One region of the Streptomyces sp. NPDC006997 genome, then DNA from elsewhere that is predicted to be linked to it. Evidence: riboswitches for the same ligand, from Rfam matches in the RefSeq annotation. Region 1 holds a riboswitch; the other holds the start of a gene.
The links. Region 1 has a riboswitch for cobalamin ahead of ABZ659_RS12475 (prenyltransferase/squalene oxidase repeat-containing protein). Riboswitches for the same ligand answer to the same signal wherever they lie in the genome.
Positions count from the first base shown of each region.

Region 2: linked by a shared signal. The riboswitch ahead of ABZ659_RS21860 (energy-coupling factor ABC transporter permease) and the one ahead of ABZ659_RS12475 (prenyltransferase/squalene oxidase repeat-containing protein) in region 1 are both predicted to bind cobalamin.

Region 1 covers NZ_JBEYHH010000010.1:87,915-95,513, reverse strand. The annotation lists gene ABZ659_RS12490 (class I SAM-dependent methyltransferase) at 1-271, opposite strand, end outside; gene ABZ659_RS12485 (glycosyltransferase family 4 protein) at 265-1,650, opposite strand; gene ABZ659_RS12480 (TetR family transcriptional regulator) at 1,818-2,465, shown strand; cobalamin riboswitch at 2,830-2,958, shown strand; gene ABZ659_RS12475 (prenyltransferase/squalene oxidase repeat-containing protein) at 3,079-4,320, shown strand; gene ABZ659_RS12470 (SCO2322 family protein) at 4,317-4,973, shown strand; gene ABZ659_RS12465 (CbiQ family ECF transporter T component) at 4,966-6,042, shown strand; gene ABZ659_RS12460 (ATP-binding cassette domain-containing protein) at 6,039-7,599, shown strand, end outside.
Region 2 covers NZ_JBEYHH010000021.1:71,441-79,039, forward strand. The annotation lists gene ABZ659_RS21840 (winged helix DNA-binding domain-containing protein) at 1-536, opposite strand, end outside; gene ABZ659_RS21845 (magnesium and cobalt transport protein CorA) at 686-1,846, shown strand; gene ABZ659_RS21850 (hypothetical protein) at 1,904-2,401, opposite strand; gene ABZ659_RS21855 (hypothetical protein) at 2,707-3,612, shown strand; cobalamin riboswitch at 3,828-4,016, shown strand; gene ABZ659_RS21860 (energy-coupling factor ABC transporter permease) at 4,046-4,756, shown strand; gene ABZ659_RS21865 (energy-coupling factor ABC transporter substrate-binding protein) at 4,753-5,103, shown strand; gene cbiQ (cobalt ECF transporter T component CbiQ) at 5,110-5,859, shown strand; gene ABZ659_RS21875 (ATP-binding cassette domain-containing protein) at 5,856-6,695, shown strand; gene ABZ659_RS21880 (helix-turn-helix domain-containing protein) at 6,703-7,542, opposite strand.

The sequences.
Region 1 (7,599 bases):
TGACGACGTCGAAGGACTCGTCGGGGAAGGGCAGCGCGAGCGCGTCGCCCTCCAGGGCGGTGGCGGTGGCCCCGGCGGGCGCCTCACCGGCCTCCTCCATCGCCGCGAACCACCTGGCGACCTCGCGGATCTCCTCGCCGTTCTGGTCCAGGGCGACGACCCGCGCGCCGCGCCGGTAGCACTCGAAGGCGTGCCGCCCCGCTCCGCAGCCGAGGTCCAGGACCCGGTCCCCCGGGGCGAGTGGGAACCGGGTGAAGTCGACGGTCAGCACGTGGCCCTGCTTTCGGGTGAGACGCCGGTGGGGGTGGGGATGGGTGCGGGTGCGGGGGCGCCGGTGGTGCGGGCGATCGCCTCACGGTAGTGGGCCACCGTGCCCTGCGCGGCGCGGGCCCAGGTGAAGTGGTCGAGGACGCGGTCCCTTCCCGCGGCGCCGAGGCGGGCGCGCAGGTCGGGGTCGGTGAGCAGACGGCCGAGCCCGGCGGCGAGGGCGTCCGGGTCGCCGGGGGGCACGGCGAGGCAGGTCTCCCCGTCGCGCCCGGCGACCTCGGGGATGGCGCCGCCGGTGGTGGCGAGCAGCGGGGTGCCGGTGGCCATGGCCTCGGCGGCGGGCAGGGAGAACCCCTCGTACAGCGACGGCACGCAGGCGACCTGCGCCGAGCGCACCAGGTCGACGAGTTCGGCGTCGGAGATGCCCTTGACGAACTCGACGGCGCCTTCGAGGCCGTACCGTTCGACCGCGCGGGCGACCGGGCCGCCCTCGGGCCGCTTGCCGACGACGACGAGGTGGGCGCCGGGGTGCTCGGTGCGCACCTTGGCCAGCGCCTCGACGAGGAAGACCAGGCCCTTGAGCGGGACGTCGGCGCTGGAGGTGGTGACGATCCGGCCGGGCACCTTCGGCACCGACGGGTCGGGCGAGAACAGGTCGGTGTCGGCGCCGATGTGCACGACGTGGACGCGGTCCTCGCGGACGCCGAGGTGTTCGACGATCTCGGCGCGGGAGGTGCCGGAGACGGTGAGGACGGAGGGCAGCCGCCGGGCGACGCGCTTCTGCATCCGGGTGAAGGCGTACCAGCGCCGCACGGACCAGCGGCGGGCGCGGCTCCCGGCCGCGTCCAGCTCCAACTGCCGGTCCACGGTGATGGGGTGGTGGACGGTGGTGACCAACGGGGCGCCGAGGTCGCCGAGCAGGCCGTAGCCGAGGGTCTGGTTGTCGTGGACGACGTCGAAGTCGCCGCGGCGGGCGCGCAGGTGGCGACGGGCGCGCAGCGAGAAGGTGAGCGGCTCGGGGAAGCCGCCGGTCCACATCGTGCCGACTTCCAGGGCGTCGATCCAGTCGCGGTACTCGTGGCGGCCCGGGGTGCGGAAGGGGTCGGGCTGGCGGTAGAGGTCGAGGCTGGGGAGTTCGGTGAGGGTCGGGCCACCGGGGCCGTCCGAGCCGTCGAGGGCGTCGAGGACGGGGTAGGGCTGGGCGCCGATGACCTCGACGCGGTGGCCGAGGCGGGCCAGTTCGCGGGAGAGGTGCCGGACGTAGACGCCCTGGCCCCCGCAGAACGGGTTGCCCTTGTAGGTGAGGAGTGCGATGCGGAGCGGTCGCAAGCCGTCGGACGCCAGGTCCTGGCGGGGACCCGCCTGACTGGCCTCAGCGGTCACTCTGGGCCCCCTTCTCCCTGCACTGCGCGAGCCTACGACGCGACGCTAATCTAGAACAAGTTGCAGACTTGATCGTTCGGAAGCTCCGAATCTACCGGCAGGTAGGGGCGCTGTGACCAGTGGATCAGGTGATTCGCGCCACGGCGGGGCAGGGCGGAGTGGGCAGGGTGGAGAACGTGGGCAAGGCGGCCGGAGCGGACGTCGGCACAGCGTCCCCCGGCACACCGCCGCTCACCGAACGGCAGGCGGCCCGGCGGCGGCGGATCCTGCACGCGTCGGCGCGACTGGCCAGCCGGGGCGGCTTCGACGCGGTGCAGATGCGGGAGGTCGCGGAGTCCTCACAGGTGGCCCTCGGCACCCTCTACCGCTACTTCCCCTCCAAGATCCACCTCCTGGTCGCCACGATGCGGGACCAGCTCGACCACATGCGCGCCACCCTGCGCGAGAAACCCCCCGCGGGCGACACGGCGGCCGCGCGCGTCACGGAGACCCTGATGCGGGCCTTCCGCGCCCTCCAGCGCGAGCCGGACCTCGCCGACGCGATGGTCAGGGCCCTCACCTTCGCGGACCGCAGCGTGAGCCCCGAGGTGGACCAGGTCTCCCGCCAGACGACGGCGATCATCCTGGACGCCATGGGCCTGACCACCCCGCCCACCGCCGACCAGCTCGCCGCCGTCCGCGTCATCGAGCACACCTGGCACTCGGCCCTCACCACCTGGCTGTCGGGCCGCGCCTCCATCGCCCAGGTCAGGATCGACATCGAGACGGCGTGCCGGTTGATCGACCTCACGGAGAGCGAGTCCGGCACGCCCTGAACGGGCACGCGAAACGACCTACGAGGCGGGTTCCCTTCGCCGGTATTGTCCGGATCAGGTCGCTGGGGGTCGCCTTCCGGAACGCGCGCCTCGCGGCCGTACGCCCTTCCGGCCTCTCAGCCCGACCGTCGACGTCGGCACCGGCGGATACCCGTACTGCCCGGTGTCTCGCCAGAGTCGGCTACTCCGGTCGAACTCCCTCACTCGTCTCGTAGGCCTTGTAAATAGGGTAAATCCGACACCGCGCCGGATGCCAGTCCTCGGACGGGAAAACCTGTTCCCCGCCGCCCAGCAGGCGGTGGCGGGCGGCGAGACCGTCGCGTACGTGGCCGTACAGGCGACCGGCAGGCGGCGGGCGGGCTACGGCCCGGTAGCATGGCCCGGTCGTCATCACACCCGTACGGGGGGAAGCCGGTGCAATTCCGGCGCTGACCCGCAACCGTGAACCGCCGCAAGGCCGGTGAGCCGGACTGCCCGGTACGGAACCGTGACCGGCTCAAGCGCGCCCGCGTCCCGCGGGTGCGCGGCACCGTCGAGGCATACGGAGCCGAGCCGCCGGGGGTGCCCCCTGCTGCCCGGCTGCCCGCGCAGCACAGAGAGGCACCCGCCGATCATGAACATCCGCCGCAGCGCAGTGGTCCTGGCCGCCGCCGTCCTGACCGGCGCCGTCGCGGCACCGGTCGCGCACGCCGCCGACCCGTCGCCGTCCGCCTCGCTGCCCACCGCCCTGTACGGCACCGCCGACCCCACCTACGACGGGGTGTGGCGGCAGTCGCTGGCACTGCTCGCCCAGGACACCGTGGGCGTCACCCCGGCCGCCGCGGCCGTGGAGTGGCTCACCGGGCAGCAGTGCGCCGACGGCTCCTTCGCGCCCTACCGGGCCGACCCGGGCAAGGACTGCGACGCCAAGACCGCCGTCGACACCAACAACACCGCCGCCGCCGTGCAGGCCCTCGCGGCGCTCGGCGGACACGACGCGGTGACGGCGAAGGCCGTCGGCTGGCTGAAGTCCGTACAGAACAAGGACGGCGGCTGGGGCTACGTGCCCGGCGGCCCCAGCGACGCCAACTCCACCTCCGTCGTCATCGGCGCCCTCGCGGCGGTCGGCGAACAGCCCGGCGAGACGGTCAAGGGCGGCAAGTCGCCGTACGACGCCCTGCTGGGCCTCTCCATACCCTGCGGCGGGAAGGGCGGCGGTGCCTTCGCCTACCAGCCCGACGAGAAGGGGAAGCTGGCCGCCAACGACGACGCCACCGCCGCGGCCGTCGTCGGCGCCCTCGGCAAGGGCCTGACCGGCGCCGCCGCGAAGCCCGCCGGTACCGAGCCGGCCTGCGCGCAGGCCACCGACCCGGAGCAGGCCGCCCGCAACGGCGCCGCGCACCTGCACACCGCCCTCGCGAAGGACGGCCACCTGCTGTCCGCCCTGCCCGGCGCCGAGGACCAGCCGGACTACGGCAACACCGCCGACGCGGTCCTCGCCCTCGCCACCGCCGGGTACGCCGACGAGGCCGCCGACGCGATGCGCTGGCTCGGCGCCCACTACCAGGGCTGGGCCAAGCAGTCCGGACCGGCGGCGTACGCGCAGCTGATCCTCGCCGCCGACGCGGCCGGTTTCGACGTCCGCGACTTCGACGGCAGCGGCGACGACCTGGTGAAGCGGCTGAACGCGACGGGCCCGGCCCCGCGGGCCGCGGATGCCTCGGCGACCCAGACCACGGAGGCCGCCGAGGACAAGAAGGACGCCGGGGGCGACGACGACTTCGGCGTCGGCGTGCTGTGGACCGTCGGCGTCTTCCTCGTCGCCGGCATCGGCATCGGCTTCCTGGTCAGCGGCCGCGGGAAGTCGCGGTCGTGACGCCGCGCCGCCGCGCCGCGGCCCTCTCCGCGCTCGTCCTCGCCGCGCTGCTGACCGCGCTCGCGGGCGCGGTCCCGGCGCAGGCCGCGGGCTACCGCTACTGGTCGTTCTGGGAGCGCGAGGACGGCCGGTGGACCTACGCCACCCAGGGCCCGTCGCAGGTGCGGCCCTCCGACGGCGCCGTCCACGGCTTCCGGTTCGCCGTGAGCGAGGACTCCGCGGACGCCGACCGGCCGCGCGGCGGGGCGGACTTCACCGCGATCTGCGGGACGACGCCCGAGCGCGGCGACCGCAAGCGGATCGCCCTCGTCCTGGACTTCGGGACCCGCGCCGACGCGCCCTCCGGCGAGGCGCCGCCCGCCCGCCGCGCGGTCTGCGCCAGCGTCCCCACCGACGCCAGCACCGCCGAGGCCCTGGCCGCGGTGGCGAAACCCCTGCGCTACGACACCAACGCGCTGCTGTGCGCCATCGCGGGGTATCCGCGGCGGGGGTGCGGTGAGCAGATATCCACGGCGGGCAAGGGCGGCGGCGCCACGGAGACCGAGGAGACCGAGGAGACCGACGAGGGTCCCTCGCTGGGGCTGCTCGCGGGCGGTGCCGTCGTCGCCGTGCTCGCCGCGGCGGCGGTGTGGCAGGTCCGCCGCCGTGGGTGAGCGGGCCGCCGTCCACCCCGGGGCGTGGTGGCTGTGGTCCCTCGCCCTGGGGACCGCGGCGACCCGCACCACCAACCCGCTGCTGCTCGCCCTGCTCGTCGCCGTCTCCGCGTACGTCGTCGCCGCGCGGCGCCCGGACGCCCCCTGGGCGCGGTCCTACGGCGCGTTCGTGAAGCTGGCGCTGGCCGTGCTGCTGATCCGGCTGGTGTTCGTGGTGGCGCTCGGCTCGCCCATCCCCGGCACCCACGTCCTGCTCACCCTGCCCGAGGTCCCGCTGCCGGACTGGGCGCAGGGCATCCGCCTCGGCGGCCGGGTGACGGCGGAGGCGGTGGTGTTCGCCCTGTACGACGGGTTGCGGCTGGCCACCCTGCTGGTCTGCGTCGGCGCCGCGAACGCCCTCGCCAGCCCCACCCGGCTGCTGAAGTCGCTGCCGGGCGCGCTGTACGAGATGGGCGTCGCGGTGGTCGTCGCGCTCACCTTCGCGCCGCATCTCGTCGCCGACGCGCGGCGGTTGCGTGCCGCCCGGCGGCTGCGGGGCCGACCGGACGCGGGGGTGCGGGGGCTGCTCCAGGTCGGGCTGCCGGTCCTGGAGGGCGCCCTGGAACGCTCGGTCGCCCTCGCCGCCGCGATGGACGCCCGCGGCTACGGCCGTACCGCCGCCGTCCCCGCCGCGGTGCGCCGTACGACGGCCACGCTCACCCTCGGCGGGCTGCTCGGCGTCTGCGCGGGCACGTACGGGGTGCTGACGGCGGCGGGCGGCACGTACGGGCTGCCCGTGCTGCTGGCCGGGCTCGGTGCCGCGCTGGCCGGGCTGTGGCTGGGCGGCAGGCGCACCCCGCGCACCCGGTACCGCCCCGACCCGTGGGGCGCGCGGGCCTGGCTGGTCGCCGGGTCCGGGGCGGCCGTCGCCGCGCTGCTGGTGCTCGCCGGGGACCGGGACCCCGCGGCACTGCGGCCCGGGGTGGTCCCGCTGGTCGCGCCCGAGCTGCCGCTGTGGCCCGCCGCGGCCGTCCTCGTCGGGCTGCTCCCGGCCTTCGTCACCCCCGCACCGGAGAAGGAACTGCCGTGATCCGCTTCGAAGACGTGACCGTGACCTACGACGGCGCCGCCGAACCGGCCGTCCGCGACCTGGACTTCGAGGTGCCGGAGGGCGAACTCGTCCTGCTGGTCGGCCCGTCGGGCGTCGGCAAGTCGACCGTCCTGGGCGCGGTGAGCGGGCTCGTCCCGCACTTCACCGGCGGCACCCTGCGCGGCCGGGTCACGGTGGCGGGCCGCGACACCCGCACCCACAAGCCGCGCGAACTCGCCGACGTGGTGGGCACCGTGGGCCAGGACCCGCTGGCGCACTTCGTGACGGACACGGTCGAGGACGAACTCGCCTACGGCATGGAGTCGCTGGGCCTCGCCCCGGACGTGATGCGCCGCCGGGTGGAGGAGACCCTGGACCTGCTCGGCCTCGCCGACCTGCGGAACCGGCCCATCGCCACGCTCTCCGGTGGGCAGCGGCAGCGGGTGGCGATCGGCTCGGTGCTGACGCCGCACCCGCGCGTGCTGGTCCTCGACGAGCCGACGTCGGCCCTCGACCCGGCCGCCGCGGAGGAGGTCCTCGCGGTCCTCCAACGGCTCGTGCACGACCTCGGTACGACGGTCCTGATGGCCGAACACCGGCTGGAACGGGTCGTCCAGTACGCCGACCAGGTCCTCCTCCTGCCCGCCCCGGCCGCGCCGCCCGTGCTGGGCGCCCCGGCCGAGGTGATGGCCGTCTCCCCGGTGCTCCCGCCGGTGGTGGCCCTGGGCCGGCTCGCGGCCTGGTCCCCGCTCCCCCTGACGGTCCGCGACGCCCGCCGCCGCGCGGGGGCGCTGCGGGACCGTCTGGACGGTACGGCCCCGGCGGGCCCCGCACCGGCGGACACCCACCGCGAGCCGGACCGCCCCGGGACGTCCCCCGCCGCGCTCCCCTCCCCCCGCGCCTCCGTCCTCCCCCGCTTCCTGCGCGGGCGCCGCCCCCGGGGCGGCACATCGCAGGCGTCCCCCCTCGCCGCCGAGGTGAAGGCGCTCGCCGTCGACCGGGGGCGGGTGCGTGCCCTGCGGGGTGTCGGGCTCGGCGTCTCCCCCGGGGAGACGGTCGCGCTGATGGGCCGTAACGGCGCGGGCAAGTCCACGCTGCTGTCCGCCCTGGTCGGCCTGGTCGAGCCGACGTCGGGCACGGTGCGGGTCGGGGGCGCGGCCCCGCACCGGACGGCGCCGCGTGACCTCGTACGCCGGGTCGGTCTCGTCCCGCAGGAGCCGCGTGACCTGCTGTACGCGGACACGGTGGCCGCCGAGTGCCGGGCCGCCGACGAGGACGCGGGCGCCGCGCCGGGCACCTGCCGTGAGCTGGTCTCGGCGCTGCTGCCGGGGGTCGGCGACGCCGCGCACCCCCGGGACCTGTCCGAGGGGCAGCGGCTCGCGCTCGCCCTGGCGGTCGTCCTGACCGCCCGGCCGCCGCTGCTGCTCCTCGACGAGCCGACCCGCGGTCTGGACTACGCGGCCAAGGCGCGGCTGGTCGGGGTGTTGCGCGGGCTGGCCGCCGAGGGGCACGCGATCGTGCTGGCCACGCACGACGTGGAGCTGGCGGCGGAGATCG
Region 2 (7,599 bases), on a different contig from region 1:
CCCCAGAGTCCGCGCGGGGTGACCTGGACGAGCGGCAGCGCGCAGCGGGCGGCGACGGCGAGGGACCGCGGGTCGGCGTCCGGCCACTCGGCGCCCAGCGCCTCCCGCAGCTGCCCCATGGTGCGCGGCCCGGCCTCCACGAGGTCCCGGGCGAGCCCCGCGAGCCGGTCGAGGTCGACGCCGGTGAGCCCCTTGCGGAAGAGGTTGATCTCCCGGTCCCGGGCGGGCTGCACCAGGGGCCGCAGGGTGAGGGCGTCGTCGGCGGTGTGGGTGTGGATGGTCGACCGCAGGGTGACGATCCGGACGACGGCGCGGTCGGCCATCAGCCGGGACAGCTCCTCCGGCCGGAACCCCTCCAGGCGGGCGGCGAGCGCGTGGTACGGGGGCCGCACGTTCTGAGCCTGGAGCCCGAGCAGATGCCCGACGGCGTCCAGCGCGGTACGCCGCGCGGGGCGCAGCAGCAGTTGGCGGGCGAGGGTGGCTCGGTTGAGGGCACGGGTGCTGAGCAGGGGCGCCGCCGGGGCCGTCTTCGTCATGCTCCGCACGCTAGCGCGGATGGCGGACAGTTCCTGACCTATATGCGGCAAGGGCGGGGCGCGGCTCGGACACCCCCGTCGTACGTTTCGCCCCGTATATCCTGCTCGTTGATCACCCTGACGTCGGCCCCCACCGGAAGGCAGCCGTGATGCCCGAGCGACGTGACCGTCCCGGCGCGAAGAGCGTCCTGAGGCCGGGCTGGCGGCGGTCGCGGCCCGCGGAGCGGCCCCCGCGGCAGGCTCCCCCGGCGCCGCCCGAGGCACCGCCCGAGCCGTCGCCGCCGGAGCCGGTCAGCGTCGTGGAGGCCGCCCTGTACCGGGAGGGCGTCCGCGTCTCCTCCCCGGGCACCCTCGCGGAGACCTACCGTGAGCTGCGCGAGCACCCCGCCGGCATGGCGTGGATCGGGCTCGCCCGCCCCACCGACGTCGAACTGCTCTCGCTGGCCGCCGAGTTCGACCTGCACCCGCTCGCGGTGGAGGACGCGATGGAGGCCCACCAGCGCCCGAAGCTGGAACGCTACGGCGACACCCTCTTCGTCGTGCTGCGCGCCGCCCGCTACCTCGACGCCCCCGAGGAGGTCGACTTCGGCGAGCTGCACGTCTTCGTCGGCCCGGACTTCGTGCTCACGGTGCGGCACGGCGGCGCCCCCGACCTGTCCGCCGTGCGCCACCGCATGGAGGAGACCCCGGAGTTGCTGCGCCTCGGTCCCGAGGCGGTGCTGTACGCCATCCTGGACGCGGTGGTCGACGGCTACGCGCCGGTCGTCGAGGGCGTCCAGAACGACATCGACGAGATCGAGACCGAGGTCTTCCGCGGCGACCCCGAGGTCTCCCGCCGCATCTACGAACTCTCCCGCGAGATGGTGGAGTTCCAGCGCTCCACGCGCCCCCTGGTCGGCATGTTGCACGGCCTGATGGCGGGTTTCGCCAAGTACGGCACCGACGAGGAGCTCCAGCGCTACCTGCGGGACGTCGCCGACCACGTCACGCACACCAGCGAACGCGTCGACGGCTTCCGGCAGGCCCTCACCGACATCCTGACCGTCAACGCGACCCTGGTGACCCAGCAGCAGAACGCGGAGATGCGGGCGCTGGCGGAGGCGGGGTTCGCGCAGAACGAGGAGCTGAAGAAGATCTCGGCCTGGGCGGCGATCCTCTTCGCGCCGACCCTGGTCGGCACGATCTACGGCATGAACTTCGACCACATGCCCGAACTGCACTGGCTGTTCGGCTACCCCTTCGCGATCGCCCTGATGGGGGTGGTCTGCGTCAGCCTGTACGTCGTCTTCAAACGGCGCGGCTGGCTGTAGGCGCCCGGAGGCCGACCGGCGCCCCACGGGCGCGGACGCCCGCGCCGGAGCCGGGGATCAGCTCCGCCGGGGCAGGTCACCGGAGCAGGTGGCGCGGCCGAACTCGCCCGCCGCCGTGGCGCCCTGGACGTGCCTGCCACGGACGGCGACGGCACAGCGGGCCTCGCCGCCCTGCTCGCCGAGGGTGATGGAGACGACCGCCTCCCGGCCCAGGGGCACGTCGACGGTCTTGCGCCACGGCAAGGTGGCGGACCTGACGACCACCGCCTTACCGGACTCGCTGCGGGCCTGGTAGGTGATGTCGGCGGTGCCGGTGCCGGTCACCTCGTAGGTCACCGCGGCGGTGGGGACCTTGCGCTCCGGCTCGTCGTCGTCCCCGCCGGTTCCGGCCGTGATCCCGTAGCCGACGAGCACCGCGCACGCGGCGAGTACCCCCCCGGCGATCTTCAGCCCCGAGCGGTCGGGCCGCCCGGCTGGGGACCTGGACCCGTCGGGCCCGGATGAGGGCTCCGACTCGGGCTCGGGCCCCGTCGCCGTCCGTTCCGTGACGTCCATGGGAATTTCCCCTCCGCATAGCAATTCGCCCCGTCTCCGGGCGACGACCGGGGGCTTTATACCTGACGCCGACACCCGCCCGCCACTGTGCGGACAATTCAGACAACGCATTGCCGTTTTGCCGCCAACTGCCTGGACAGTCTCATCGATTGACTTGGCATCAGTCAGCTGACTAAGAATTCCGGCGTCATTCCCCTGGCATTTTCCTGGCACCAGGGACACGTCTGGGGAACGGCATTTTCAGCCAGGTTCCAAGATAAAGGTTTGGCGTGAGACCCAGACTGGGAAGCGTTACGGCCTGCTTGGTGGCGGCCGCGGTGATGAGCACCGCGCTGCCCCAACTCGCCTACGCAGCAACGACGTCGGACGGCGATGACGGCGAGGGAGTCGTCGACACCGTCAGAAGCTGGTTCACCGGCGACGACACCGACGCTCCCGAGCCGCCCTCGCACGACGAGGCCGGGATAGCCGACCGGCAGAAACTGCCCAAGGGAAAGAACGCCCCCAAGGCCAAGCGCGTCAAGGAACTCAGCGGTCGTCGCAGTGCGAATGCCCGCTTCTGGCAGCTTTCCGACGGACGCGTGCAGGCGGAGGTCTCGGCCACGCCGACCGGCTACCGGTCCGGTAAGTCCTGGAAGGACATCGACACCACGGTCCGGGAAAGCGACCGTAGGGGATTCGAGTTCTCCAACACCAGCAACGCGACGCGCAGCTGGTTCGGTGTGGACGCGGAGCGGCTGCTGCGGGTGGAGTCGGCGGACGGGCACGCCGTCACCGTCGGCCTTCCGCAGGCCGGGGAACTGCGTCCGGTCGCCGAGGGCGACGTCGTCACCTACCAGGACGCGGTGTCCGGCGCCGACCTGTCGTACCAGGTCGGTCCGGGACGGGTGAAGGAGAACATCGTCCTGGACCGGGCCCCCGACGGGCCGCTCACCTTCACGTTCACCCCTCGGTGTCCACGGACGGTGACCCCGTCGAGGACATCGCGGAGTCCCTCCGGTCTGCGGGCTGGAGCACGCGTGCGGGCGGAGCCGGTCCGCTGCTCCTGTCCGGGGACACTCCGGCGGAACACCCCGCGTACGGGGTGCCGGTGCAGAGCTACGAGGCCTTCACCTGCCTCGATCGGCCGGAGGTCTGTGCGGAGTTCGAGAAGGTGGCGGAAGGCGGCGAAGAGGACCTGTTTCGTGGCCACCTTCATGCCCTACGTCTGAGCGTCCCGCCCCGTCCCCGTACCGACGACGGGGCCCCGGTCAGCCTGACGCTGACCGGGGTCCCGTCGGTTTGACCGGGTCTCCTCCCGGGGTGCCCGAGGGTGGGACGCGGAGTGTGAGACAGGGCACCTCCGGGCGTCCGAGTGCGCCGGTGTGCGGGTGTGCGCCCGCATTCGCGCCCCTGATGCCCGCTTGTCACCACCCCCGGGGGCCGATTACTGTCACCACGCCTTGGTGAACGGGAAATCCGGTGTGATGCCGGTGCGGCCCTCGCCACTGTGATCGGGAAGTCCGGCTCCAGCCCCCAGGGGCAGCCACTGGGTCCTTTCTTCGGACCCGGGAAGGCGGAGCGCGGGCGGTGGTACCCGTCAGCCAGGAGACCGGCCAAGGCGCGTCAACCATCCACGAGGTGCTGGAGAGGGTCTGCTGAGCCATGCACATAGCCGAGGGTTTCCTACCTCCGGCGCACGCGATCGCCTGGGGTGTCGCGTCCGCGCCGTTCGTCGTCCACGGAGTCCGGTCACTCACCCGTGAGGTCAGGCAGCACCCCGAGAGCACCCTGCTCCTCGGGGCGTCCGGCGCCTTCACCTTCGTCCTGTCCGCGCTGAAGCTGCCCTCGGTGACCGGCAGTTGCTCGCACCCCACCGGCACCGGTCTGGGCGCCATCCTGTTCCGGCCGCCGGTGATGGCGGTGCTCGGCACCATCACGCTGCTCTTCCAGGCGCTGCTGCTCGCGCACGGCGGGCTGACCACGCTCGGCGCCAACGTCTTCTCCATGGCGATCGTCGGGCCGTGGGCCGGGTACGGCGCCTACCGGCTGCTGCGCCGCCTCGACGTGCCGCTGATGGGCGCCGTGTTCGGCGGCGCGTTCGTCGCCGACCTGTCCACGTACTGCGTCACCAGCGTCCAGCTGGCGCTGGCCTTCCCCGACCCGAGCAGCGGGTTCCCGGGCGCGCTCGGCAAGTTCGGCTCCCTCTTCGCCGTCACGCAGATCCCGCTCGCGGTGAGCGAAGGGCTGCTGACGGTGCTGGTGATGCGGCTGCTGGTGCAGTCCAGCAAGGGCGAGCTGACGCGGCTCGGGGTGCTGGTCACCGGGGCGCGGACGCGGCAGGCCCGACAGGAGACCGGGGCGGTGACCCGATGAGCCGGAACGCGAAGATCAACCTCGTACTCCTCGCGCTGGTGGCGGCGCTGGCCGTGCTGCCGCTGGCCCTCGGCCTCGGCGACGACAAGGACGAGCCGTTCACCGGCTCCGACGGCCAGGCGCAGTCGGCGATCGCCGAGGACCACCCGGACTACGAACCCTGGTTCTCCCCGCTGTACACACCGCCGTCCGGGGAGATCGAGTCGGGCCTGTTCTCCCTCCAGGCGGCGCTCGGCGCGGGCGTCCTCGCCTACTACTTCGGGCTGCGCAGGGGCAGGCGCCAGGGCGAGGAGCGGGCCCGGACCGCGGCCGCCGGACCCGCCGACCCCACCGCCGGACGGGACTGACCGCCGGTGCTGCCGATCGACGCGGCGGCGCACAGCAGCCGCTGGCGCCGCCGCCATCCCGTGGACAAGGCCGTGCTCGGACTCGGTCTGACGGTGCTCGCGATCTCGCTGCCGCCCTGGCCGGGCGCGGCCCTGGTGCTGCTGACCGCGCTGGCGCTGCTGCTCGGCCCGGCCGGGGTGCCGGGCCGTCAGCTGTGGCGGGCCTACAGGGTGCCGCTGGGCTTCTGTGCGACCGGCGCGGTCACCCTGCTCGTCCAGGTGGGCGGCCCGGACGGGTTCGTCTCCCTCGCCGCCGGCGGCCCGGCGCGCGCCGGGGAGTTGCTGCTGCGGACGTCGGCGGCGTCCCTGGGCGTGCTGCTGTTCGCCTTCACCACACCGATGTCGGACCTGCTGCCGCGCCTGGTGCGGGCCGGGGTGCCCGCACCGGTCGTCGACGTGGCGCTGGTGACGTACCGGATGAGCTTCCTGCTGCTGGACTCGGTACGGCTGGTCCGCGCCGCGCAGGCCGCCCGGCTCGGCCACACCACCCGCGCGGCGACCTGGCGGTCCCTGGCGGGGCTCGGGTCGACGGCGTTCGTGCGGGCCTTCGACCGGGCGCAACGGCTCCAGACCGGCCTCGCCGGACGCGGCTACGACGGCTCCCTGCGGGTGCTGCTCCCCGAAACCCGCGTCTCCCCACGCTTCACCGGCGCCAGCCTGACCCTGCTCGCGGCCGTGGCCGCCCTGACCCTCGTACTCGAAAGGCCACTGACATGAGCGAGCCCGCACTGGTCGCCCTGCGGGGCGTGTCCTTCGGCTACGAGGACGGGCCGACCGTCCTCAGCGGCCTCGACTTCGACGTCCACGAGGGGCGTGCGCTCGCCCTGCTCGGCCGCAACGGCAGTGGCAAGACGACCCTGATGCGGCTGCTGAGCGGTGGACTGCGCCCGCGCGAGGGCCGGTTGACGCTGGAGGGGCGGCCGGTCGGCTACGACCGGAAGGGGCTGACCCGGCTGCGGACGACCGTGCAGCTGGTGGTGCAGGACCCGGACGACCAGCTGTTCGCCGCGTCCGTCTCCCAGGACGTGTCCTTCGGGCCGCTCAACCTGGGGCTGCCCGACGCGGAGGTGCGCGCCCGGGTCGACGAGGCGCTCGCCGCGCTGGACATCACCGCGCTGGCGGACCGGCCCACCCATCTGCTCTCCTACGGCCAGCGCAAGCGGACCGCGATCGCGGGCGCGGTCGCGATGCGGCCGAGGGTGCTCATCCTCGACGAGCCGACCGCGGGTCTCGACCCGGACGGGCAGGAGCGGCTGCTGACCACCCTGGGCGGGCTGCGGGCCACGGGGACGACGGTGGTGATGGCCACCCACGACGTGGACCTGGCGCTGCGCTGGGCCGACGACGCGGCCCTGCTGACCCCGTCCGGCGCCCACACCGGCCCCACGGCTCGGATGCTGGCCCGCACCGACCTGCTCGGTCAGGCGGGGCTACGGCTGCCGTGGGGCATCGCGGCGGCCCGGCTGCTGCGCACGAGGGGCCTGCTGGCGGAGGATGCCGCGGGGCCGCGCACCGCGGAGGACCTGGCAGCGCTCGCGGGGGCGGCGGGGTGAGGGCGGCTCAGCCCCACTTCTGACGGTCCGTGCGGTCGCAGGGCAGGGCGCGCAGGCCGGCGGCGGCGTCGGTGAGGCAGTGGTGGGTGACGGCGTTGCGGATCTCGACGGAGTGGTCCCGCAGCGGGGTGACGGTCCACCGCTGGGTGGGGTACTCGCCGCAGTCGGCGGGGCGCGGCCCGTGGTCGCCGTGGTCGAGGCAGGCTCCGGTGGCGTGGTTGCGGAGCCGGGTGGTGCCGTCGTCCGCGGTGGCCACCGTCCACCGCTGGTAGTTGAGGGCGTTGCAGGGGTAGGAGCGCAGCCCGTGGTCCAGGCTGTCGTCCAGACAGGCGCCGGTGGCACGGTTGACGAACATGCGGCCCGCGTCGGGGGACCGCTGGGCGCCGGCAGCGGTGTCGGCCGCCGGGGCGGGGTCGCCGGTGGCGGGCAGGAGCAGGGCGGTGAGCGCGCCGCCCAGCAGGGCACCGGCGAGGGCTCCGGCGCCGGCGTACCGCCAGCGGTGGCGGGGACGGTGCCCGGGGTCGGGGCCGGGGCCGGGGTCGGCGGCGGGGTCGGCGGCGGGTCCGGGTGGTGGGGGCGGGGGCGCGGCGGGCTGGCTGCGGTGGGCCGCCTCCCACAGGGACCGGTACTCCGTGGGGTCCGCCTTCAGGGCGACGCAGAGGTCGCGGACGGTGGACCAGGGCGGCACCGTGCTGCCGCGGAAGTAGCGCGACAGGGACGAGTCGCTGATCCGCACCTCGTCCTCCAGCGCGCGCAGGGTGCGGCCCGAACGCTGCTGGAGCGCGCGCAGGGCGCCGCCGAGGGCGCGTGCCGGGTCGTCGTCCGGGGAGACCTTGCCGACGGGCATCTCCGAGTCCTCCACGCCGGGCCGCCCGGGTGCTCCCGGTGGCCGTCCGAAATCCCG